DNA from 2 places in the Proteus mirabilis HI4320 genome. Region 1 is predicted to be linked to the other one. Evidence: predicted binding sites of a transcription regulator. Region 1 holds the regulator's gene; the other holds the start of a gene.

Region 1 (10,286 bases):
TGGGCGAATACGTGCTGGATTGATCCGTAATATGCCATCATCAGCACAGCAAATTAGACGTTGGCGACAAAGCTCACTAATCAGTGTATTAACCACATCAGGTAACTCCTCTTTTTCATAGCGAATAAACAACTCAGCTTTGATAAGAGGGAAAATTAATTCTACCTGTTTCATTAAGTCATCACGGTGTATACGCTCGTGATGCAAGACAATGCTCGCAATTAATGATGGTGTAACCATTAAGTGAATGGTGTTATTGCGATAATAAGTCATCAATACGGCACTTTCACGAGGCAATATAATAATATCACCAAGACTATCCTGCTCAACTTGGAATTTATCTGTTTGCAAGGCGTGTGCTAATAATGTTTCTGAGCTTTTATCGGGGACAACCATATCTGATGAGTAAGGCACATTACGCAGTAACTGTAGATAACAATCTATTTGCTCTAATAATTGTTCTTTAGTTAATGCTCGCTGACGGGACGCTAGCAACGCCGTAGAGACAAGGTTAATCGCATTAATCGAAGCGGCATTATTAATATTGACCATAATATTATCCGCTAACGCACTAACTGCAGGATTTAACCAGCTTGGACGTTGTGGCTCAATGGGATCAATATCATCGCGCCAGTCAGGCACTGCCTGATTAAGGTATTGTGATAGCGAAATAGGTTCACCAAAATTGACATAGCCTTGACCAAGGTTACGTAGTTTACGCAATCCTCTGATCATCTGCATAAAACCTTCTTTCTCTTTTGTCGCACCACGCAACTCTTTGGCATAAGTGGCAACTTCCATGACATGCTCATAGCCAATATAAATGGGAACGATGGAAATAGGGCGTGTCTCACCACGTAACATGGCTTGCACGGTCATTGACAGCGTCCCTGTTTTAGGATCTAACAGTCGACCTGTACGGGAGCGTCCACCTTCAACAAAATATTCAATAGAGTAGCCTCGAGAGAATAATTCACCTAAATATTCCCGGAAGATGGTTGAATAAAGTTTATTTCCTTTAAAGGTTCGACGAATAAAGAAAGCCCCTAAATGGCGGAAAATCGGTCCTGCTGGCCAGAAATTAAGGTTAATACCCGCAGCAATATGTGGGGGAACCAATCCTTGATGATAAAGTACATAGGAAAGCAATAAGTAGTCCATATGACTACGGTGACAAGGTACGTAGACAATTTCATGTCCATCTTGCGCAAGTTGGCGCACACGTTCTGCATTAAAAACGTTGATACCTTGATAGAGCTTATTCCATGTCCAGCTTAATACACGATCAGTCATTCGTACCGCTTCATAAGAGAAATTAGCGGCGATCTCTTCCATGATATCAGTGGCATTTTTACGTGCTTTATCAAGCGTAATTTTTTTCGCTTTTGCTTCATCTTCAATGGCTTTTTCAATGGCTTTGGATGCCAATAGTTTATTGAAGAGATCTTGGCGTGCAGGTAGTTTTGGGCCAACTGCTGCTAAACGCTGACGTGAAAAGTGAATACGTGCCACACGCGCAAGTTTTCGAGCAATGCTGGTATCGGTTCCATGTTCATTCGCCATTTGGCGCATGGATACGGTCGGCGAGAAACGGACAAAACTATCTCGACCTAGCCAGAGGATGGCAATAAATTTTTGGATCCCATTTAATAAGCGCAAATGGGGGACACCATTATGACCTTCTCGACCCGGTGAGCGACCGAACATCACTGAAGCAGGTAACATTTCAATATCAAGATGCGGATTGTTACGATGAGCATCAAGATAAGCATGGAATGTTTTCACTGAATCTTTACGCGGATCGGGAGAGTAGTAACGGAATACTCTAGGACCATCGTCAATAAAGACGTAGGCTGGCAGTTTGGTTCCGTTAATTTCTATGGGTTGCAGAGGATCTGGCAAGCCAAGAGATAAACATTGCTGACGTAATGTCAGTAAGTCTGCTTTAGAGTGATAAGGCAGAACATAAAGGAAAGATCGCGACGTATCTAAGCCTAACTCAGTGATAGGATCAGTCGGAACTCGTTTACTTTTTACCAACAATTTCAGTGGTAAATTCAATGTGTTATAATATAGTTTACGCCAAGCTGACATAAATAGTTGTAGCCTCTTATTAGCAATACTTCGAAAGCATAACAGAAAGTCTTTCGTAGATCTGTGGTGCTGTGACAATATTAATAGAGAAAAGTGGCAAAATAATCGTTTGTTTTCGATAGAGTTTATTATGGCTAATCAAAATAAAGGTCTTACCCGAATCATTAAAGCTGGTGGCTATTCATATCAGGGCTTACGCGCCGCTTGGATCAATGAAGCCGCTTTTAGACAAGAAGCTATTGTGACCTTAATAGCAATTATCCTTGCATTTTTTATCGATGTCAGTGTTCTAGAGCGCATTTTATTGATTGGTTCAGTCGTCCTTGTCGTTATTTTAGAACTGGTCAATAGTGCTATAGAAGCTGTCGTCGATCGCATTGGTACAGAACGTCATGAATTATCAGGACGAGCAAAGGATATGGGATCAGCTGCCGTTCTCGTCGCTATTATATTGGGATTATTTACTTGGGGAACCATTCTTTGGCATCATTTTTTTGCATAAAGTAAAAAAAATCGACAATTGTCGAAAAATAATGCAAAGATGCGTGTTTTATATGCATTTGTAGTTCCCAATCGGCATATACCTGTATATACTCACAGTCTGACTGTATAAACAAACAGGGGGCGGAATGAAAGCATTAACTGCAAGGCAGCAGCAGGTTTACGATTTGGTTCGTGATCACATTTCGCAAACGGGTATGCCACCAACACGGGCGGAAATCGCTTCCCAACTTGGTTTTCGCTCACCTAATGCGGCAGAAGAGCATTTAAAAGCACTTGCTCGCAAAGGCGTGATAGAAATTGTCTCTGGTGCATCTAGAGGTATCCGTTTGCTACTTGAAGAAGAGCCTGAAGGCTTACCATTAATTGGACGAGTTGCAGCCGGTGAACCACTTTTAGCGCAAGAGCATATCGAAAGCCATTATCAAGTTGATCCTATGCTTTTTAAACCGAGCGCAGATTTTTTACTGCGTGTTAATGGTATGTCGATGAAAGATATCGGTATTATGGATGGCGATCTACTTGCTGTGCATAAAACACAAGATGTCCATAATGGCCAAGTGATTGTCGCACGTATTGAAGATGAAGTAACTGTAAAACGATTTAAGAAAGTCGGTAGTAAGATAGAACTGCACGCAGAAAATCCAGAGTTTTCACCTATTATCGTTGATTTACGTGAGCAGAGCTTTACTGTGGAAGGATTAGCAGTAGGGGTTATCCGTAACGGCGAATGGCTGTAATTTGTATCTAATTCATTCAATACAAATTATTGTACCAGATGCGCCGAAACCTCGTCCTCCAGTTCATCAGGGCGGGGAGAACGTCAAAAAGATGCAGATGATGTGTAAAAACATAAAATCATCTGCATTTTCTGTTTTTAATTTATACAAAAAAACATATGTTCCGCTGACTTTTATCTTTTATCTGCTTAACGAGGCTTATAGTCACCGGTTTTTTTCTGCTTAAGATTATCATCCATACTATGATCATGGTGACAACCTTCCGGATGTGTACAGGCTTGGGCTTCATGGCACTGAGCGCACAGCCCATGAATTTCAATCACACTATGGCGTAAATGAAAGCCATTATCTTTAGCGAGTGTGGTGATCGCCCCTTCAATTTTATGGCTACTTTTTTCTGTGACTGATAAGCAACGATCACAAATTAACATCACCGATGTATGCTCAGCATCATCAAAATGATGACAAAGCACATAGCTATTGGTGGATTCTATTTTGTGAATAAAACCTTGTTCAAGTAGAAATTCCAATCCACGATATACGGTAGGTGGTTTAGCTTGAGGCTCTACTTGGCGTAATAAATCTAATAAATCATAAGCGCTGATTGCGGTAGGTTGTTGCATGATCAGACGCAATACTGCCAGACGTTGTGAAGTCAGGCGAACACCTCGTTTCTGGCAGATCTTTTCTGCCTGAGCGAGCAATTTCTCTTCATTCATAGGATAGGATGCTCTCAGACGTGATTAATTGCGATGATCTTACCATATTTTTTTTGAGCAAACCTTTGTGGAAAGTGGGATTTTGAGAAAATAACGCTATAAATTGTCATTATCAGTAAATCAAATCTAACCATGGTGAAAGGGGCTAATACTCATTCACAAGACTTACCTTAACGCCAATGATGAACGAGTAATAGTCAATGGGAAATAGACAATGGGAAATAGACAAGGTGTGACAATATGATTGGCAAATGCGGGATAAGCATGAAACAAAGAAAAGCCCGTTAATGGTATAACAGGCTTTAGCGTTTGATGTTATATGACTTAGAAGATAAGGTGAGTTCTTAAGTAACCGTCAGAACGGAATATCGTCATCAAAGTCCATTGGTGGTTCATTACTTGGCGCTGGTGCCGCTGCGGGTTGTTGTGCTGGGCGAGATGGTGCGCCACCACTAAACTGTTGTGATGCTTGTGGTTGCTGAGGTTGACCCCAACCGCCTTGGCCTTGTGAAGGTGCATTATCTTGACCACCACGGCCACCTAACATCTGCATTGTGCCACCGATATTCACCACAACTTCAGTGCTGTAGCGATCTTGACCACTTTGATCTTGCCATTTACGTGTTTGTAATTGACCTTCAATATAAACTTGTGAACCTTTACGCAGATACTCGCCAGCAATTTCTGCTAGTTTGCCGAAAATGACCACACGGTGCCATTCGGTTTTCTCTTTCATTTCACCGGTTTGTTTGTCGCGCCAGCTTTCTGAAGTTGCTAGTGTCAGATTTGCCACTGCACCACCACTTGGCATATAACGGATTTCTGGATCCTGCCCTAAATTACCGATAAGAATAACTTTGTTAACGCCTCTGCTCGCCATGTGAGGTACTCCTGCGAAAGTAAATTTTTTGAAATCATAAGCGATGAAGTTTATCACGTAAGCTAAAATTTGAATATGATGAGTAATGAATTTCTCCATTGAGAACAGGATCGACATTTTATTGTCTTAATATGGCAAATTTTCATTATCATTCAGTTTCAATATATATACTGTATATCCATTCAGCTAGTTTTGTGTCATAATTATCCGATTCTTTCTTTTTCGGCGACTCACTTAATCCGGGATATATTCATGGATAAAATCGAAGTACGGGGCGCTCGCACCCATAACCTAAAAAATATCAATTTGGTCATTCCTCGCGATAAACTTATTGTTATTACGGGACTTTCTGGCTCAGGTAAATCCTCTTTAGCCTTTGATACGCTTTATGCGGAAGGCCAACGGCGTTACGTTGAATCGCTTTCAGCTTATGCTCGTCAGTTCCTTTCCTTAATGGAAAAGCCTGATGTTGATCATATTGAAGGGTTATCGCCCGCTATTTCGATTGAGCAGAAATCGACATCACATAACCCGCGCTCAACGGTCGGCACCATTACCGAGATCCACGATTACCTACGTCTATTATTTGCACGTGTGGGTGAACCGCGCTGTCCTGATCATGATATCCCTTTAGCGGCTCAAACGGTAAGCCAAATGGTGGATAATGTTTTAGCGCAACCTGAAGGTAAACGCTTAATGTTATTGGCGCCAATCGTAAAAGAGCGCAAAGGTGAGCATGTAAAATTACTCAATAATCTTGCTGCACAAGGCTATATTCGTGCTCGTATCGATGGTGAAGTGTGTGATTTATCAGATCCCCCTACCTTGGAGTTACAGAAAAAGCACACCATTGAAGTGGTCATTGATCGCTTTAAAGTTCGTGACGATCTGGCTCAACGTTTAGCGGAATCTTTTGAAACCGCATTAGAGCTTTCTGGCGGTACTGCTGTTATCTCTGATATGGACGATAGCAGTGCTGAAGATATTGTTTTTTCTGCAAACTTTGCCTGTCCTATTTGTGGTTATAGCATGAGTGAACTAGAGCCACGGTTATTCTCTTTTAATAACCCCGCAGGTGCGTGTCCTACTTGTGATGGTTTAGGTGTTCAACAATTTTTCGATCCTGATTTGGTGATCCAGAATCGAGAAATTTCTCTGGCCGGTGGTGCGATTAAAGGGTGGGATCGGCGCAATTTTTACTATTTCCAAATGTTGCGCTCATTAGGCGAGCACTATCATTTTGATGTTGAAGCCCCCTTTGACTCATTACCCGACAAGATCCAGAAAGTGATTTTATCCGGTTCAGGTAAAGAAAATATTGAATTTAAATACACCAATGATCGAGGGGATGTTGTGGTCCGCCATCATCCTTTTGAAGGGGTATTAAATAATATGGAGCGCCGCTATCGTGAAACAGAATCGAGTGCGGTGCGTGAAGAGTTAGCTAAATATATTAGCAATCGTCCTTGTGCCTCTTGTGGAGGTACTCGCTTACGTCGCGAAGCTCGCCATGTGTATGTTGAAAATACCACGTTACCTGAAATTGCGGATTACAGTATTGGTCATGCGATGAGCTTTTTCCAAAATCTAAAACTCAGTGGTCAGCGAGCGAAGATTGCCGAAAAAGTATTAAAAGAGATTGGTGACAGATTAAAATTCTTGGTCAATGTGGGATTAAATTACCTCACTCTTTCTCGTTCAGCGGAGACATTATCAGGCGGCGAAGCGCAGCGTATTCGCCTAGCAAGCCAAATTGGTGCTGGATTAGTTGGGGTAATGTATGTACTTGATGAGCCTTCAATTGGTTTGCATCAACGCGATAACGATCGCCTACTGGAAACCTTGATCCACTTGCGTGATTTAGGTAACACGGTGATCGTCGTTGAGCATGATGAAGACGCTATCCGTGCCGCTGATCATATTATTGATATTGGGCCGGGTGCTGGCGTTCATGGTGGTGAGATAGTCGCTCAGGGTACACTGGAAGATATTGTTAATAATCCCAACTCATTAACCGGTAAATTCTTAAGTGGCGAACGCCGTATTGCTATCCCTGAAAAGCGTGTTCCTGTTGATCGCGAAAAAATGCTCACTATTTTAGGGGCGAAAGGTAATAACCTAAAAAACGTTAATTTAAAAATACCTGTTGGTTTATTTACTTGTATTACCGGTGTATCTGGCTCGGGTAAATCAACCTTAATTAATGATACGTTATTCCCCATTGCCCAACGTCAATTAAATGGCGCCACTAATAGCGTGCCAGCACCTTATTTAGACGTTGAGGGATTAGAGCATTTTGATAAAGTGATTGATATTAACCAAAGTCCTATCGGTCGTACGCCACGTTCCAACCCTGCGACTTATACCGGAGTATTTACCCCGATCCGTGAACTTTTTGCTGGTGTACCAGAATCACGAACTCGCGGTTATACGCCGGGGCGCTTTAGTTTTAATGTGAAGGGGGGGCGTTGCGAAGCTTGCCAAGGCGATGGTGTATTAAAAGTTGAAATGCACTTTTTACCTGATGTGTATGTGCCTTGTGATCAGTGTAAAGGGCAACGTTATAATCGTGAAACCCTTGAGATTAAATATAAAGGGAAAAATATTCACGAAGCGCTAGATATGACAATCGAAGAAGCAAGAGAGTTTTTTGATGCGGTGCCTGCATTAGCGCGTAAGCTACAAACATTGATTGATGTGGGACTCTCTTATATTCGTTTAGGACAATCTGCCACTACGTTATCGGGTGGTGAAGCACAACGGGTTAAATTAGCCAAAGAGTTGTCAAAACGGGGTACAGGCCAAACCCTCTATATTTTGGATGAACCGACCACGGGTTTACACTTTGCCGATATTGAGTTACTTCTTGATGTGCTCCATCAGTTGCGTGATCAGGGTAATACGATTGTGGTGATTGAGCATAATCTCGATGTGATCAAAACCGCTGACTGGATCGTTGATTTAGGGCCTGAAGGGGGCAGTGGGGGTGGTCAGATCTTGATATCCGGTACGCCAGAGCAAGTTGCTGACTTTGAAGGCTCCCACACGGCAAGGTTTTTGAAACCAATTTTAGAGCGCGGTTATTAATAGCACTCGGTTTACGCACTTCTTGTCTAAACGCTACAAATTTTGTTTGTAGCGTTTTTCTTTATAAAAAGGAATTTGATATTTTATTAGAGAAATTAATTCTATTAGATAAAACTATTCTTTTTTCGTCAGTCACGCTGATAGCCGCTTTTTATATAATTAACACTCTTTTTATAAAAAAAAGAATAAATAGTTAATTCTGCTGTTTTATTACATTATTTTAACTAAATACGAGATAACAAAGCTAAATAGAAAGGATTATCATAGTATATCGTGATGCATAGCACAGTTTATTCATGGATTTGTTTCATTTGTTATACTTGACTATTATTGTATAACAATAGTGATATTTTGTTATATTTCAAAGTGTTATGTAAATCAAAAGGTTGCCGTAGGGGGAAGGTTATTATTTACTGTTCCCTTTGAACAGATAATCCTACTTTTCTCCTTGTGAGAGAATTATTTCCCAAAACGTTTTCAGCTATCACGATTTATAACAACTTTTTTCTCCGCAATATTTCCTATCATTTACCCATAATAAAAATACCTGCAAAAAGTAAGGCTATTAGGTCATCGCAAAGTTAGATAGTTCTTTTTACCCCCAAAATTCGTTTTGCTATTAACAATTACAATATAAAAAGTGAGTACTAATATGGAAACGGCTTCCTCAAAAACAGAGACAACAAGCTATCCCGCAACTAGTGCTGGCGCTCGCCGAGCAGGTATGACAGAAGAACAATGGCGTGCAGCAATTAAATTTGACGGCAATGATGTGGGCTGGGTTATCATGAGTATCGGTATGGCTATCGGTGCAGGGATTGTTTTTTTACCTGTACAGGTTGGCTTAATGGGATTGTGGGTTTTCTTACTTTCCTCCGTGATTGGTTACCCCGCAATGTACCTTTTCCAACGCCTATTTATTAATACGTTGGCTGAATCTCCTGAGTGTAAAGACTACCCAAGCGTTATCACCGGTTATCTCGGTAAAAACTGGGGTATTTTATTAGGTGCACTCTATTTTGTGATGTTAGTGATTTGGATGTTTGTCTATTCCACAGCTATCACGAATGACAGTGCTTCTTATCTACAAACTTTTGGTGTGACTGACAGTTTATTATCAGAAAATCCATTCTATGGTCTGATTTTAATCTGTGCGTTAGTGGCTATTTCTTCTCGTGGTGAACAATTACTGTTTAAGCTATCAAGCTTTATGGTAATGACAAAACTACTGGTTGTTGCGGCATTAGGTCTTTCAATGATTGGTATGTGGCATCTGTATAATGTTGGCGCATTACCCCCTGCCGGACGTTTAATTAAAGAAGCCATTATCACACTACCTTTTACATTAACTTCTATTTTGTTTATCCAAACATTAAGCCCAATGGTTATCTCTTATCGTAGTCGTAACCAAAATCGTGAAGTAGCGCGTCATAAAGCATTACGTGCAATGAATATCGCTTTCGGTGTGTTGTTCTGTACGGTGTTTTTCTATGCAATCTCCTTCACATTAGCAATGGGACATGATGAAGCAGTAAAAGCTTATGAGCAAAATATCTCTGCATTAGCGATTGCGGCAAAATTCTTCCCTGGCGGTTGGGTAACCGTAGTGAGTGTAATGTTGAATATTTTCGCAGTAATGACCGCATTCTTTGGTGTCTATCTCGGTTTCCGTGAAGCCACACAAGGGATTGTGATGAATATTCTGCAGCGCATGATGCCCGTTGAAAAAATCAATGAAAAATGGGTACAAAACGGCATTATGATCTTTGCTGTGCTGTTAGCTTGGGGCGCCATTATTCTCAATGCACCAGTACTGAGCTTTACCTCAATTTGTAGTCCTATCTTTGGTATGGTCGGTTGTCTTATCCCTGCATACCTAGTGTACAAAGTACCGATGTTACATAAATACAAAGGCGCATCACTTTATCTGATTATCTTTACGGGTCTGCTACTTTGTGTTTCTCCGTTCTTGGCATTCTCATAGTCGTCAACTGCGGTTCGAGTTAGCTGTTATTAAAAACGATATTAATCCAAGGTGTTAGATTATGAGCCAGAACAATAATTCTCATTTATGGTCGCAGTTTATTCGTCAATTACGTGAAGGTGTTAAGCCAGCAGTAGGTTGCACTGAGCCGATTTCATTGGCATTAGCTGCGGCAAAAGCAACCGCGTTATTAGCTGAGCCTGTTGTTGGTATTGAAGCGTGGGTTTCGCCTAATTTAATGAAAAACGGAATGGGCGTAACAGTACCAGGAACGGGAATGG
Region 2 (10,286 bases), 1.9 Mb from region 1:
TGCGCTAATTTTAGAATAGATTTTCTCATTAAGGATTAATGACTAGAAGGTAAGTTATTTATAATTTGCTTAAGCATTTTATTGCTCAAAAAAGTAAATAACAATGTGGTGAGATGACTACCTAGCATTATTGATGCTAAAAAAATAGCGATTTGGCTTAAGTTTATACAATTTAAGCGAGCGTTACTTTTAGCTAAATATAAAAATAGTACTTTGTTTAACTTATTGAATATAAATAAATTTAAATAGTTATTAACCAGGTTGAATTTAAAATGAAACTAAAAAGAATGGTGTTGTTTATGTTTTCCCCTTGTTTTTTAGCTGTGAGCGCTGCTAATGCTGGGAATTGGGAAAATACAATTAAAGAAAGCTCATTTATTTCTGATTCTGAACTTGAGCTGACTACCATTAATATGTGGAAATACCTAAAAACAGAAAACCGTTTTGATAAACAAGAGCAACGTTATAGAAAACAAGTTGCTAATGCTTGGGGTCAAAACTTCCAAGCTGATTTCAGATCTGGCTATTTAGGTGGCATTCTAGGATTCGATGTTTCTTATTATGGTGGTATTAAATTAGGAGCAAGTAAAGACTTCGCTTCTCGTGCCATATTATATAATGATGATGGTGAAGCAAAAGGCTATAACAAAATTGGTCAACGTTTTGCAAAAGTGAGATTCGATTTAGATCCTGTTTTAATTAATGGTAAAGCGGGTTGGTTTACCTTGAAGAATACAGGTATTTTTACTAACTCACAGCGCTTATCATTAAACAGTTATAACGGTTATTACACTAATACGGCGATGGGTGATTGGAGTTTAGATTTGCTGTATCTCGACGGAAAAGTTATGCGTCGTGATAGCCCAAATATCGATAGAATGTATTTCAGTGATGGTAATGGTGTTAGACATAATATTGACCATGTTATTACTGGTGGAGTTAACTATAATTCCAAACCATTAAAAGTCTATTATTTCTATGGTCAGGCGGATGATGTATTCCGTCAACACGGTTTAGAAACAAAATATAAGTTAACATCAGACGTTACTCTAGGTGGTGTTGTTTATTACCACGATTATGGCAGTGAAGGAAAACGCACATTAACCAATGCTAATGCAGGTAAACGTAACTTTGATAAGGATGCATGGCACTTTGCTGGTACTATGGAATGGCGTATTCCTGAATCAGCGTGGACCATTCGTACGGGTGTGACTTATACCGATGCGAAAAAAGCCAATGGTGTTGGTCAATTTGCGCGTAACCCAATTGGGAATACTCGTGGACGCTTTAACTCACCGGCTTATGCAGATATTGACTATGTGCGTGATGGTGAAGTGATGGGGGCATTAGAAGCTGCATACAAAGTTAACAATGAGTTGTCTGTTGGTGCACGGACTAACTATAGTGAATTTAGTTACTCCGGCGAAAGATTAAAACAAGGGCAGTTTGGCTTATTTAGCTACTGGAAGCCAACGGCTAATCTTTCTATTTCTTTAAGTGGCGGTATTGGTTGGCACCATCAACAAGAAAATGATTACACCACACCAAAACTGTATGATGGTCACTCACGACGTGCTCACTCATTATCAGGCTCTATGACAACGACATATCGTTTTAAAATGTAATTGTTTATAGGGTAAGGGATAACAGAATTCATCCCTGTATAGGTGCATGGCTTGCCTGATGGTGAGCCATGTACAAAAATAGATAAAGCTGACATCCAAACCTTTAATCTAACAAAACGCCTTCAATTAATTTATTTTGTTAAAATTTCATCACTAGGCATTTATTTTTGGGCCTATCTTGCCTAGACTGTTATTCCTCCTCTATGTGAAAATAATCCTCCATAATTTAGCTATTAATTACATTTTCTTTTATTAAAATGTAAAGTTATATCGTTTTTAGTAGCAAACAAGTTAAAAGACTTGATAAAATAAAAAAAAGCCTTATTTATAAGATAGTTTTTGCAATGTGGTAATTAGATAAAATAGGAACAGTATCAATATGATGAGGATTGCCTTATTCCTGTTAACAAACTTAGCTGTCATGTTTGTGTTCGGGATCATCTTATCTTTAACAGGTATTCAAGGCCGCAGTGTTCAGGGTTTAATGATCATGGCTGGCCTATTTGGTTTTGGTGGTGCATTTGTTTCTTTACTTATGTCAAAATGGATGGCATTACGATCCGTTGGTGGTCAAGTGATTGAAAATCCAACCTCTGAAGTAGAACGTTGGTTACTTGATACTGTAAGACGTCAGTCTGAGCAAGTGGGGATTAAAATGCCTCAAGTTGCAATCTACGATGCACCAGATATTAATGCGTTTGCAACTGGAGCTCGTCGTGATGCTTCGCTGGTGGCGGTGAGTACCGGATTATTAGCCAGTATGAGCCGTGACGAAGCGGAAGCTGTTATTGCACACGAAATTAGCCATGTTGCCAACGGTGATATGGTAACGATGACCTTGTTACAAGGTGTTGTGAATACTTTCGTGATCTTTATCTCCCGTATCATTGCTCAATTTGTGGCGAATTTTATTTCGAGCGATGAAGAGAGTGAAAACAGTAACGGAAACCCATGGGTATACATGGGCGTTTCTATGGTGCTTGAAATTGTTTTTGGCATTTTGGCAAGTATCATTACGATGTGGTTCTCTCGCTACCGTGAATTCCATGCGGATGCAGGCTCTGCAAAACTGGTTGGCCGTGAGAAGATGATAGCGGCATTACAACGCTTAAAAACCAGCTATGAGCCACAAGAAGAGAGCAGTATGATGGCTTTCTGTATTAATGGCCGTAATAAGTCATTTAGTGAATTATTTTTATCACACCCGCCATTAGATAAGCGTATTGAAGCACTACGTAGTGGCGAATATCTCAAGTAAAAGAAACTATTAGCGATAAATAATTTTTAATTATCAGTTTACAAATGCCAGAGACAGAAATGTTTCTGGCATTTTTGTTGGTGATCCATTAGCTTTGATTAATTCCTACAATCGCTTTTCGTTTTATTTAACAGACCGTTCTGGTTCAGCCAAATATCCTCATCTCTTAATATTTTTATAGGTATTAAGTTAAGCCTCAGAGCTAGTGATGCATGATCATCATATCTATTGATAGATAAAAGGCAGTTAAATTAATATCAAAATAAAAAAGCCAGTTTAAAATTAAACTGGCTTTAAGAGATTTAACTTAATTGTTAATGTGGTTTACTTCACATTAAGTTCAGCTTCTTCTTCCTGATTAAAGATCTCTTTATCTGTTTGGCGCATCATTTGGCTAGTAATAGTACCTGCGGTCATAGAGCCACTAACATTTAATGCAGTACGACCCATATCGATAAGAGGCTCCACAGAAATCAGTAGGGCAACCAGTGTAACGGGTAATCCCATTGCTGGTAAAACGATCAGGGCTGCAAAGGTTGCACCACCACCGACACCCGCAACACCTGCTGAGCTAATGGTTACGATACCCACCAAAGTGGCAATCCAAAGAGGATCGAAAGGATTAATACCGACTGTTGGTGCCACCATAACGGCTAACATAGCAGGATAAATACCGGCACAACCATTCTGACCAATTGTCGCACCAAAAGACGATGAGAAACTGGCAATCGATTCAGGAACACCAATGCGACGAGTTTGTGTTTCGATATTTAATGGAATACTGGCTGCACTCGAACGACTTGTAAATGCAAATGCTAATAATGGTCCTGCTTTTTTGAAGAATTTAATTGGGTTTAAGCCAGTAAATCCAACTAATAAACCATGAACGACAAACATTAAGCCCAGCGCAACATAAGAGGCAACAACGAAGCTACCGAGTTGAATAATGTCATGCAGATTGGAGCTTGCCACAACTTTAGTCATCAGTGCCATTACACCGTAAGGTGTTAATGCCATAACGATACGGACTAACTTCATGATCCACGCTTGTAAGCTATCAATCGCTGCTAATACTTTTTCACCGCGAGGTTTATCTTCTTTAAGCAGTTTTATTGCAGCCATTCCTAGGAATACCGCAAAGATAACTACACTAATAATCGAGGTTGAGCTTGCACCAGTTAAATCGGCAAATGGATTTTTAGGAATAAAAGATAAAATTAATTGAGGTACAGTTAAGTCAGACACTTTACCTATATAATTATGTTGAATAGCGGCTAAACGCTGCGCTTCCTGTTCCCCTTGAACAAGACCTTCCGCTGTTAAACCAAAGATATTGGCTATAACAATACCAATAAGAGCAGCAATTGCCGTTGTAAATAGAAGTGTACCAATGGTTAGTGCACTAATTTTTCCCAATGATGATGCTTGGTGTAAACGTGATACTGCACTTAAAATAGAAGCAAATACCAATGGCATAATAATCATTTGTAACAGTTGCACGTAACCGTTACCAACGATGTTAAACCAAAGGATAGATTCTTTAATAATAGGATCGTGTGCGTCATAGAATGCATGTAACGCCAGCCCAAACACCACCCCAAAGACCAAACCGACAAGAACTTTCTTTGACAGGCTCCACTGACGTTGGCTTAATTTAGCCAAGATGAGTAATAGCACAACAAAGACGAGTACGTTAATAATTAACGGAAAATTCATCTTAACTCTCCAACGAGATTTTTATATATAAATTTGGCGATTGTATGCGATATGAGTTCTTAGGTAATAAGAAAGGATATAACAGCATCAACTCGCTATATGGTAACAGTATTGTTAATAACTTTTTATAATCAATTATTCTTTTATATAGTCGTTTAGTTATAAAAACAAGGAAGATTGGTATAAAAAAGACTAATTAACTATAAATAGATAGAGGAAAGTAGAGAACTGTCAAGGAGAGTTAAAAAGGTGTACGTTTATCGTGGTACATTTGTAACCAGTGATTTATTTGTGTGGGAAGAGAAAAAGTTAGGTGTGGGGGCAGAAATAGTGCACCAACTAAGATGATGACAGAAATAAATCGTTCTCCTTTTTTGCTATTTTTTTTCGCTAAAATCGGTAAGGCAAAACGCATTTTTAGTGGCCATAAAAAAGGTACACCTGATGGTGTTAGCATATCTGCCAGTAGGTGACTTAAGTAACCTAGCAAAAGGGCGTGAAAAAAATCAGCCGAAATCGTGATATAAGGCGCAACTTGTGTTTCCCATAAAATGGCTAAACCACAAAAGGCGAGTAGGCTATGTGTGAAGCCACGATGACCACAGAGTTTTGATAGCGGTAATGAGATTATCCGAAAGAGGCGTCCTAATATAGAGCCTGGATGATCTAAATCTGGTAGTAGTGAACCTAATAAGACAGCAGGGATCATGTGAAACCAATCACCTTGAGCAAGAACGGGGGTTATTTCTAATTTCTGTGCTAAGACGAGTGTTGCAACAGAAAAAAGTAAATGTCCTTCGGCTGTCATTCCTTATCTATGCCTATATGCGGTTTTTACCGCTTGCTGTTCATTTATACAGTGCTTAAGTATAAAAGGTTTTTACAGCAACTAACAGACATAAAAGATAAAAATTGCCTTAATTATTAAGCAATAACAGAAATATTTTATTCGGATGTGTTAAAAATAACCAAATTTTAGATAAGGGATGAGAATTAATATAGAAAAAGGATATCGACAACAAATGATATCCTTCTATAAATTTTTATAGGCTATAACCAAAGTCGTTAGCCTAATAATTGAGATTTGGTTAATTCGTTGAGAGAGGCAATTTTAACATCGGCTAATCCCCAACATTTGTCATTAAACTGCTCCGCTGCAGGCACAACAATTGAGCGCATTCTTGCAGCTTTGCAAGCAATCATACCATTGCGTGAGTCCTCTAAAGAGACACAATTAATGGGTGCGACATTAAGTGCCTTAGCAGCATTGAGATAGACTTCTGGGTGAGGTTTACTGTGCGCTAAATCAGCTGCAGAGACAACAGCAGAGAAGTAATGACGAATATTAAATAACTCAAGTACACGCTCTAGCATAAAATGCGGTGATGCTGAGGCTAAGGCTATCTTTAAACCTAATGATTGACATAAAGATAGGGCATGTTCAACACCAGGGAGCAGCGGTTTTTTATCTTCAATAAGTTGTACAACGCGAGCAATCATTCTTTCTTTAGCTTCTTGTTGTGTTACGCCTTGCCAAGGTGATACTTGATACCAAAGTTCGATAACTTGATCTATTCTTAAGCCGACGGTGTCGGGCATGCTGTCAGCAAGTGATAAATCGACACCTAATTGTGCAAAGACCTCATGTTCTGCTTGTGCCCAAAACGGCTCTGAGTCGATTAGCAAACCATCCATATCAAAAATAGCGGCTTCGATGGGCAATTTAAAAGACATGTTTACTCTCCATAATAAGGTCTATGTTGATGAAAAATGATTGTAGCAAGAGTTGATTGGAAAATCTTTTTTAATCAGTTTCTTATTTCTTTTAAAAAATAAATAGAGAAAATTATAGCTATTAAATTATTGACATATTAGCCGTTAATTAGATTAGGATATTTAGGTGCATATTGCCGAATTCTATGAGTGAGGACAAAATGAGTTATCAACATGCAGGAATATATGCCATTGTAAAACGTGTTATTGGTTGGCTTATTTTTATTCCTGCCTTTATTTCAACGACAGTTTCGTTGATTGAGTTAGCTGCGATGCCAAGAGCAAATGGCGAGGGTGTTAATGCTGTAATTAATGATTTTTTTCGAGTATTAGCAGAAATGGTACAATTTAACACCCCGTGGCTAGACTTTTTTTGGCGTCATTCTCCAGTACCTAACACTCAAATAGGTTTTAGCCAACAGAATATTATCTTCTTTGTGATCTTCTTTTTAATGTTTATTGGCTTAGCACTGAGTGCATCAGGGTTAAGAATGTATCGCCAAGTGAAATATTTAAAGGAAAATATTCAAGATCAACTAATTATTGAACGAGCACTAAAAAGTGGTATTACAGCGCAAGAGCTAGAGCAGAATATAAAATTGCCAAGACATACACTATTTACTCAAGTCATGGTGCTGTATATTTCACCTATTATTGTGATCGCAATTGGTTATTTTCTGCTGAAATTTTTAGGCTGGTAGTTATCTATCACATTGACTTAATTAAAATAAACCTCGCAGGATAACATTTGGCGAGGTTTATTTTTATCTATCGGTAAATAAAATCAGATTGTTTTAGTGTGTGCCGAGCAAATCATCAATGATTTTTCTGGCTGCTAGGTAATCTTTTTCTTCACCGAATAAATGACAGCGATTAAGGAAATAGTAGAGTTGGTAGATAGGCTGGCGTGATAGGAATTTTTCAGATAAAGGCCAGATGCTTTGGTAACCATCAAAAATATTGGCTGGCACAGAAGAGCATAGCGGTAACATGGCAATATCACATTCGCGATCACCCCAATAACAAGCAGGATCGAACATCGTTCCTTCAGATTGACCTATAGCAGCACAATTTTTAGGCCATAAGTTGCCATGTAATAGTGAGGGTTGTGGATGATGATCGGCTAAACGGTGATTAATGATTTGAATGATTTCTTCTATATCACCGAAAACCATCCCTTTCTCTGAAGCGAGTTGCAACTGGATACCGATACGCTTTTCCGAATAGAAGTAATTCCAGCGCTTCTCCCAACCATTTGCTTGAGGTGTGGTATCTATATGGGTATCGAAATCAAAACCATAACGGGGTTGTTCTTCCCATTGATGCAATTTAGCTAACTGTTGACCAAAACAATACGCGCTGTGAGGTGTAAAAGGTTGCACAGGCAGAAATTCTAACAGTAAGAAGCTAGTATCTTTACTATTGCCAATGCCTAATACGCGAGGAATACGGATCGTTTGGCTTTTTGCCAACATTTCAAGCTGTTCTGCTTCATTTTTAAAGGTGGGCAAAAATTCCCGTAGGTTAGATTTTACAAAGACAGGGATCTCACCATATTGAATTTTCCAAGTGTGGTGTATATCACCGCTTGAAAGGTGGTGTTTTTCGCTGATCTTTGCTGAAAATCCTAAATTTGATTCAAGCAAACGACCAATATTCTGCCACATAGATTACACCTCGCAAAGTTGTTTACTTAGTAGACCCAAATAGTAACGAGCGATGTTTATACTATGACAATAACACTTTAATTAAATCAATACAGTATAAAACTAAAAAACGGGATGATTATCCCGTTTTTATAGTAATAAAGATTTTCATTAGGCATTGGCGGGTTTAGTTTGCCGTTTTATTTTTGCCAATTTAATCTGATTACAGAGTAATGCAATAATAAAGAACACCGCTTGCGTGAGTACAATAGAAGGGCCTGTGGCACCGTCAATATGAAAACTGATAAATGTACCAATAACACTCGATATAACAGAAAAAAGGATAGCGAGAGTGATCATTCGAGAGAAGCTTCGCGTTAATAGATAAGCGGTGATCCCCGGAGAAATCAGCATGGCGACCACTAAAATAATCCCAACGGCTTGCATCGAGGCGACAATCGTTAACGCCAAAATAGAGAGTAAGCCATAATGTAATAAAGCGACCGGGAGACCGACAATTCTTGCTTGATTAGGGTCGAAACAATACAACATAAAGTCTTTTTGTTTAACCAGCATAATAGTAATAGTAATTAAACAAATAGCACTAATCTGTATAAGCACATCTGGGGTGATACCTAAGATATTACCAAATAATATATGCATTAAATGTTGGTCAGTATCTACACTAGCGAAGATCACCAAACCGACAGCAAACATACCAGAAAAGACAATTCCCATTACCGTATCTTCTTTTATTCGGCTATGCTCTTTTAAATAACCTGTTGCAAATGAGCAAAATAGGCCCGAAAGAAAAGCCCCTATCGTTAAAGGAATTGCAGTGACATAAGCTAATACCACGCCAGGTAAAACAGCGTGAGAAATAGCATCTCCCATTAGTGACCAACCTTTTAACACCATATAGCAAGATAAAATAGCGCAGGCGATACCAATGATAACCGCGGCAATAATTGCACGTTGCATAAAAGGATATTGAAAAGGTTCAATGAAAAATTCCATTAATTCATTCATAGTTGCACCTCTTCTTGTTGAGTAACGTCTTTTGGATGCTGGGATTGTGAAATAAGTGCTTGTGAACTTTGACGTGCGCGGCGACGGGCTGCCAACATGCCATGTTTAGGCGCAAATAAGAAGGCTAATAAGAAAAGGGCGGTTTGCATTGTGACGATAACGCCCCCCGTAGCACCATTAAAGAAATAACTTAGATAAGCACCAACAGCACTGGTTACTGTACCAATACAAATAGCGATAATAGCGAGTCGTTTAAATTGGTCAGTGAGTAAATAAGCGGTAGCACCGGGAGTAACCACCATAGCAATAACTAAAATAGCGCCGACCGTTTGTAGCGCAGCAACGGTACATGCACTGAGCAAGGTAAAGAAGATGATTTTTAGTTTTAAAGGGGATAAACCAATAGAGCGAGCATGTACTTCATCAAAAAATACAACTAATAAATCTTTCCACATACAAAATAGAATAAGAAAAGAGACACCAGTAATGATAACGACTTGCCAGACATCTTCATCAGCAATGCCGAGAATATTCCCTAAAATAATGGTCTGAACGTTGACGGCAGTAGGGTTTAATGAAACCAGCAACAGACCAAAAGCAAAAAAAGTAGAAAAAATAAAGCCAATCACCGCATCTTCACGTAATCGTGTGATGTGACGAATAAAAGTCATTGATAAAGCAGCAAGTAGACCCGTAAAAAAAGCACCCACTGCGTATGGCAACCCTAAAATATAAGCACCGGCAACGCCGGGAACGACGGAGTGGGAGAGGGCATCTCCCATTAATGACCAACCTTTAAGAATAAGGTAAGAAGATAAAAAGGCACAGACAGCACCAACTAAGGCACTTACCCAGATAGCCTTTACCATATAGTTATACTCAAAAGGTTGTAGGAGTAATTCTAGCATGGCTAATCTCCTTGTTTACGCTTACTTTGATGAGCGGGAGTATGTTGTTCATGGTGACCATAGAAAACGGCAGCGCGTTCATCATCAGTAATAACGGTAAGTGAACGTGGATCGTCGTCGTCGTGAAGATCAGGGCCTGATAAGCTGATATGACGCAATACGCCACCAAAAGCATGCTCTAAATTCTTTTGGGTAAAGGTGGTTTCTGTTGGCCCGCTATCAAGCACTGTTCTATTAATTAAAATAACGTGATCACAAAACTCGGGTACACTACCTAAGTTATGAGTTGATACTAATACTAGGTGACCTTCTTTACGCAAGTTACGTAATA

Evidence for each region. The regulator LexA, encoded in region 1, represses DNA repair genes until DNA is damaged. The targets are predictions, from matches to a motif close to TNCTGTATGTACATACAGNA.
Region 2: PMI_RS04955 (metal-dependent hydrolase) is a predicted target of LexA. The motif match lies at 5,442-5,461, and genes of this name have one in related genera.

Annotation. Positions count from the first base shown of each region.
Region 1 covers NC_010554.1:2,998,906-3,009,191, reverse strand. Annotated here, with positions in the region: gene plsB (glycerol-3-phosphate 1-O-acyltransferase PlsB) at 1-2,094, opposite strand, end outside; gene PMI_RS13555 (diacylglycerol kinase) at 2,225-2,596, shown strand; gene lexA (transcriptional repressor LexA) at 2,724-3,335, shown strand; gene zur (zinc uptake transcriptional repressor Zur) at 3,524-4,054, opposite strand; gene ssb1 (single-stranded DNA-binding protein SSB1) at 4,410-4,934, opposite strand; gene uvrA (excinuclease ABC subunit UvrA) at 5,187-8,021, shown strand; gene PMI_RS13530 (SLC5/6 family protein) at 8,674-10,005, shown strand; gene PMI_RS13525 (L-cysteine desulfidase family protein) at 10,067-10,286, shown strand, end outside.
Region 2 covers NC_010554.1:1,081,228-1,091,513, forward strand. Annotated here, with positions in the region: gene PMI_RS04940 (OprD family outer membrane porin) at 273-1,625, shown strand; gene htpX (protease HtpX) at 2,005-2,883, shown strand; gene PMI_RS04950 (L-cystine transporter) at 3,208-4,599, opposite strand; gene PMI_RS04955 (metal-dependent hydrolase) at 4,841-5,407, opposite strand; gene hxpB (hexitol phosphatase HxpB) at 5,665-6,333, opposite strand; gene PMI_RS04965 (YniB family protein) at 6,519-7,073, shown strand; gene PMI_RS04970 (fructosamine kinase family protein) at 7,167-8,039, opposite strand; gene PMI_RS04975 (metal ABC transporter permease) at 8,190-9,047, opposite strand; gene PMI_RS04980 (metal ABC transporter permease) at 9,044-9,955, opposite strand; gene PMI_RS04985 (manganese/iron ABC transporter ATP-binding protein) at 9,958-10,286, opposite strand, start outside.